Regions from separate parts of the Streptomyces sp. NPDC002698 genome, predicted to be linked through region 1. Evidence: riboswitches for the same ligand, from Rfam matches in the RefSeq annotation. Region 1 holds a riboswitch; the other holds the start of a gene.
What was found. A riboswitch is a leader RNA that binds a small molecule or an ion and turns the genes downstream of it on or off. The one in region 1 is predicted to bind glycine.
Positions count from the first base shown of each region.

Region 1 (3,204 bases):
GCAGGTAGAAGGGGCGCACCTGGGCACGCATCCAGTCGCCGACCGGGTCCTGCGTCACGTCGAGAAGGACCAGGTTCACCGGAATGCCGACCGGCACGCGGCCGAGAGCACGGCCCAGGGCGTCCAGCGGCAGGGCACGGGCGTCGCCCTCCCACGCCGCGAGCTCGACGCCGATGAACATGACCGGTTCGTCGCCCTCGACGCTGGCCAGACAGCGGCGGGCGCTCAGGACGACACCCGTCGCGGCGAACTCCGCCGAGGCCGCGGCGAGGAAGTCCACCGGATCGTCCTGCCAGTCGGGCTCGAAGAGCCGCACCCGGCCGCCGCTGGCCGCCCCGTCCAGTTCGGTCCGCCCGGCCCGGCACAGTTCGGCCACGGCCATGGGCGGCAGCGGCACGCCGACCACGCCGTCCGGGTTCACCACGATGCCGACCTGCGGGGGAAGTCCGCGGGCGAACTCCACGGCGGGCGCGATCGTGTACGACATGTGACCGCCGACGACCTGGCGGAACTGCTCCTCGGAGCTGAAGACGGGGACGAAGGCCTGGCCCCCGATGTCCATCGTGGGCAGATCGAGCGGACCGCTGTTCGGGCCGCCGCCATTGGGCAGCGGCACCCATACGAAGCTGCGGCCGAGCACCTCGACGATGCGAGCGCCCGCCGAGGGCCCGGGTACGCCCAGGGAGGAGGACAACACCTCCTCCAGCTCGTTGCCGGGCCAACCGCCGTGCGGATGGGGGTGCGCCTGTGCCGGAAAGTCCATCTGTCTACCGCCCGCTTCGAACCACTGTTCCGGCTGGAAAGGTTAGTGGGCCACCGTGACCGGTCAGTGGCCGAAGTCGATCCTGCGCAGCACGTCCGCCGCGTCCCGGTCGATCAGTACCGCCGAGCCGCACCCCTCGGGCAGGTCTCCCGTCTCGGCGGAGCGCAGCAGCCGGGCGATCGCGCCGCGGTGGCGGGCGAAGGCGTAGCGCGAGACGCCCCGGCCCCGCTCGCGCTGGCCGTCCAGCGCGGTGCCGGGTGTGACGTCGAGCAGCAGCAGGTGCAGCGCGCCGCCACGGCGCCGGGCCTCGCGGGCGAGCCAGCGGCGCACCCAGGTCTGCGTACCGCAGTCGTGCACGACGAGTCCGCCGCCCTCGCGCAGGGCGCGGCGCAGGCCGGCGTAGTGCGCGAGGCGGACGAGGGGACGGTAGACCGCGTACGGCAGCAGGCCGGGCATCCGGCCGTCCCAGCGCTCGCGGGTGTCCTGGGAGTCGACGCGGGCGCCCCGCACGGCCCGCCGCATCAGCGTCGACTTGCCGCTGCCGGGCAGCCCGGCGACGACGACGAGGTCCTGCGCCCCGAAGCGGAGGCCGTGCGGACTGCGCCCGACCCGGTCGCGGAGATCCCGCACGACGACCGCGGGACGCGCTCCGCGAGCCTCCCGGGCCCGTGCGCCGGGCTGCTCGGGCAGCGCGAGACCCGAGGTCGTCGCGTACGCCCTGGTCCTGTTCACCGTGACCGTCCTCCCCTTGGATGTGGAGTCCCATCCCCGTCGAGTGTAAAGAGAAGGTAATGCCCGGCGCTTCCCATTTCCGTACGCGGACTGCCACAGCCCCGTCACAGATGGCGGGCTGCCGTGATCCGACAGCGCGTGCGATGATGGCCGCGCCAACTGCATACCGGCCGCTTGAATCCGCGCGGGAGAGTCCTGGGTACGTGTACCCGGGCGCCGAAGGAGCAAGTCCCTCCCTTGAATCTCTCAGGCACCGTTACCGCGCGGGCGAGGCACATCTGAAAAGCGGGCCGCTCCGGCGGCTCCACCCAAGGTGCAAGTCAGGACCACCGATTCGTGTGGTCGTGATGAACCTCTCAGGTTCCGATGACAGATGGGGAGGAACGACCTCGCCGTCATGCCTTGGGAGCCAGACCGATGAGCAGCAACGCACCCCGTCACACCGCGCTCGATGCCCTGCATCGTTCGCTCGGCGCGACCATGACCGACTTCGCGGGCTGGGACATGCCCCTGCGCTACGGCTCGGAGCGTGACGAGCACGTCGCCGTCCGCACGAAGGCCGGTCTCTTCGACCTCTCCCACATGGGCGAGATCACCGTCACCGGCCCCGAGGCCGCGGCCCTCCTGAACCACGCGCTGGTCGGCAACATCGCCACCGTCGGCGTCGGCCGCGCCCGCTACACCATGATCTGCCAGGAGGACGGCGGCATCCTGGACGACCTGATCGTCTACCGGCTGGCCGAGCACGAATACATGGTCGTCGCCAACGCCTCCAACGCCCAGGTGGTGCTGGACGCGCTGACCGGGCGTGCCGCCGGTTTCGACGCCGTGGTGCGCGACGACCGTGACGCGTACGCGCTGATCGCCGTGCAGGGCCCCGAGTCCCCCGGCATCCTCAAGGCGGTCACCGACGCGGACCTCGACGGCCTGAAGTACTACGCGGGCCTGCCGGGCACGGTGGCCGGCGTCCCTGCCCTGATCGCCCGCACCGGCTACACCGGCGAGGACGGCTTCGAGCTGTTCGTCGCCCCCGCCGACGCCGAGAAGGTGTGGCAGGCGCTCACCGACGCGGGCACCCCGGCCGGTCTCGTGCCCTGCGGCCTGTCCTGCCGCGACACGCTGCGCCTGGAGGCCGGCATGCCGCTGTACGGGCACGAGCTGACCACCGCGCTGACCCCCTTCGACGCGGGCCTCGGCCGGGTCGTGAAGTTCGAGAAGGACGGTGACTTCGTGGGGCGCGCGGCCCTGACCGAAGCCGCCGAGCGTGCCGCCTCCGAGCCGCCGCGCGTGCTCGTCGGGCTGATCGCCGAGGGCCGCCGCGTGCCGCGCGCCGGGTTCTCGGTCGTCGCAGGCGGCGAGGTGATCGGCGAGGTCACCTCCGGCGCCCCGTCCCCGACCCTGGGCAAGCCGATCGCCATGGCGTACGTCGACGCCGCGCACGCCGCGCCGGGCACGACCGGTGTGGGCGTGGACATCCGGGGCAGCCACGAACCGTACGAGGTCGTGGCGCTGCCGTTCTACAAGCGGCAGAAGTGACACTGGTCCGCACCGGCCGGACATGAACCGGACGCCCGTCGGGCGCCGGTACCGACGGGCGCCCCTCGCCGGGCCCCGGACGTGACCCTGGGCACATCCGCCCGGTCACCCGCGCTTCCCTCCATCATCACTCCACCGCGTACAGGAGAATTCAGGTCATGAGCAACCCCCAG
Region 1 is NZ_JBIAQM010000007.1:295,310-298,513, forward strand. It holds gene ACFYW9_RS13845 (enhanced serine sensitivity protein SseB) at 1-763, opposite strand, end outside; gene ACFYW9_RS13850 (AAA family ATPase) at 827-1,495, opposite strand; glycine riboswitch at 1,671-1,767, shown strand; gene gcvT (glycine cleavage system aminomethyltransferase GcvT) at 1,913-3,031, shown strand; gene gcvH (glycine cleavage system protein GcvH) at 3,190-3,204, shown strand, end outside.

Region 2 (3,204 bases), on a different contig from region 1:
GAGGACGAGCTCGTACGGCTGCTGGGCAAGGCCCATGGGCACGCGCTGTTCGCGATGGCGCTGGCCCACGACGAGCGGCCCGTGGTGGCCGAGCGGGAGACCAAGTCCGTGTCGGTCGAGGACACGTACGACGTGGACATCCACGACCGGGTCCGGGTGGGGCTGGAGGTGCAGCGGCTCGCGGACCGGTGCGTGCGGCGGCTGCGCCGGGCCGGACTGTCGGGCCGGACCATCGTGCTGAAGGTGCGCCGGTACGACTTCTCGACGCTGACCCGGTCCGAGACGCTGCGGGGGCCCACGGACGACCCCGGAGTCGTCCGGGAGGCCGCCGCCCGGCTGCTGGAGGGCGTGGACACGACCGGTGGCGTCCGTCTGCTGGGGGTCGGCGTCACCGGGCTCGCCGACTACACGCAGGAGGACCTGTTCGCGCAGGCGCAGGCTGCGGCCGCGGGGGAGCCTGCGGCCGAGGAGCACGCCGCGGACGAACCGGCCGAGGCGGCCGCCGCGGACGGGGAGACGGTGCCGGCGGAGCGGCGGTGGCCCTCCGGGCACGATGTGCGGCATGCCGAGTTCGGACACGGCTGGGTGCAGGGGAGCGGGCTGGGACGGGTCACGGTGCGGTTCGAGACGCCGTACTCCGGGCCCGGCCGGGTGCGGACCTTCCGGACGGACGACGCGCGGTTGGAACCGGCCGACCCGCTGCCCCTGGTGGAGCGAAGACCCGAGGACGCCGGCGGGCTGCCGGCCGGTCCCGGGCCGTCGGTGTCAGCGGTCGGGACGCACGGCCCCGGCCCTGGGGATCAGGTGTCCTCCGACCCCGCGAGCCGGCCGAAGTCCCGGTCCGGGGGCGGAGGGGACGCCACGTCGAGTCCGTAGTGGTGGTAGAGCTGGAGCTCCTGTTCGGGGGAGAGATGCCGCCCGACGCCGAAGTCGGGGGCGTCCTTGATCAGGGCCCGGTCGAAGGGGATGCGCAGGGTCCCCTCGACGATCTCGCTGGGTTCCAGGGGCACGAAGGCGTCCCTGCTGAACAGCCCGGTGCGTATGGCCGCCCACTCCGGGACACCGGTCGCGTCGTCGAGGTAGACCTCGTCGATCGTGCCGATCTTGGTGCCGTTGCTGTCGAACGCCTTGCGGCCGATCAGGTTGCGCGGATCGATGTCGGTCTGCACGGTCCCTCCAGTGGTCGCAAACTCATCCGTAAGTACTACAAAAGAGCACATTTGTGAAGGTGGCCACTCGAAGGCTGCCGTCGTGTCCTCGCTGGTAGGCTGGCAAGTGGCTGCTGATCCCGTGCGGGAGAGTTCTCCGGATTTCACCGGAGGCGCCGAAGGAGCAACTCCTCCCCGGAATCTCTCAGGCTCACGTACCGCACGGACGAGGTCACTCTGGAAAGCAGGGCGGGTGCCGATGGCCTCCGCCCTCACCGACGGTGAAAGCCGGATCGTCCACGGGACCATCCGGTGAAACTCTCAGGTTGAGATGACAGAGGGGGAGGCCATCGGGGTGCCCGTGCCGGGGTGCCCCTCGAAGGTCGCGTCAGACCAGGAGGCCTCCGCCATGACCGCCCCTCGCATTCCGCTCTCCGAGCTCGAACAGGGAATTCCCTTCGAGCAGCGCCACATCGGACCCGACTCCGAAGCCCGGGCCAAGATGCTCGCGCAGGTCGGATACGGCTCGCTCGACGAGCTGACGGCCGCCGCGGTGCCGGATGTGATCAAGAACGCCGAGGCCCTGAAGCTGCCGGCCGCGCGCACCGAGGCCGAGGTACTGGCCGAGCTCCGCTCCCTCGCGGACCGCAACCAGGTGCTCGGTTCGATGATCGGCCTCGGCTACTACGGCACGTTCACGCCGCCGGTGATCCTGCGCAACGTCATGGAGAACCCTGCCTGGTACACCGCGTACACGCCGTACCAGCCGGAGATCTCGCAGGGCCGTCTCGAGGCGCTGCTGAACTTCCAGACCGTCGTCGCCGAGCTGACCGGGCTGCCGACCTCCGGCGCCTCCCTCCTCGACGAGGGCACCGCCGCCGCCGAGGCCATGGCGCTGTCCCGCCGGATGGGCAAGAACAAGAAGGGCCTCTTCCTGGTCGACGCGGACGCGCTCCCGCAGACCATCGCCGTCATAGAGACCCGTGCCGAGCCGACCGGTGTCGAGATCGTCGTCGCCGACCTCGCCGACGGCATCCCGGCCGACCTCGCCGGGCGCGAGATCAACGGCGTGCTGATCCAGTACCCGGGCGCCTCCGGTGCCGTACGCGACATCAAGCCGGTCATCCAGCAGGCGCACGAGCTGGGCGCGGTCGTCACCGTCGCCGCCGATCTGCTCGCCCTGACCCTGCTGACCTCGCCCGGCGAGCTCGGCGCGGACATCGCGGTCGGTACGACGCAGCGCTTCGGTGTCCCGATGGGCTTCGGCGGTCCGCACGCCGGCTACATGGCGGTCCGCGAGAACTTCGCGCGCAGCCTTCCCGGCCGTCTCGTCGGTGTGTCCGTGGACGCCGACGGGAACAAGGCGTACCGCCTCGCCCTGCAGACGCGTGAGCAGCACATCCGCCGGGAGAAGGCGACCAGCAACATCTGCACCGCCCAGGTGCTGCTCGCCGTGATGGCCGGCATGTACGCCGTCTACCACGGCCCCGAGGGCCTGCGGACCATCGCACGGCGTACCCACCGCTACGCCACCGTCCTGGCCGCGGGTCTCACCGCCGGCGGCGTCGAGGTCGTGTACGGCGCGTACTTCGACACGCTCACCGTGCGGGTCCCGGGCCGCGCCGCCGCGATCGTGGCCGCCGCCCGCGCCAACGGCGTCAACCTCCACCCCGTCGACGCCGACCAGGTGTCGATCTCGTGCGACGAGACGACCACGCGCGAGCAGCTCGCCGCCGTGTGGACCGCGTTCGGCGTCGAGGGCGACGTCGAGGCGCTGGACGCGAGCGCCGAGGACACCCTGCCGGCCGCGCTGCTGCGCACCGACGAGTACCTCACGCACCCCGTGTTCCACGACCACCGCTCCGAGACGGCGATGCTGCGCTACCTGCGCAAGCTCTCCGACCGCGACTACGCGCTCGACCGCGGCATGATCCCGCTGGGCTCCTGCACCATGAAGCTCAACGCGACCACCGAGATGGAGCCGGTCACCTGGCCCGAGTTCGGGCAGCTCCACCCCTTCGTGCCCGCCGAGCAGGCACAGGGCTACCTGACGCTG
Region 2 is NZ_JBIAQM010000004.1:9,823-13,026, forward strand. It holds gene ACFYW9_RS07120 (DNA polymerase IV) at 1-876, shown strand, start outside; gene ACFYW9_RS07125 (PRC-barrel domain-containing protein) at 801-1,169, opposite strand; glycine riboswitch at 1,284-1,379, shown strand; gene gcvP (aminomethyl-transferring glycine dehydrogenase) at 1,558-3,204, shown strand, end outside.
Region 2: another riboswitch for glycine. It lies ahead of gcvP (aminomethyl-transferring glycine dehydrogenase); the one in region 1 lies ahead of gcvT (glycine cleavage system aminomethyltransferase GcvT).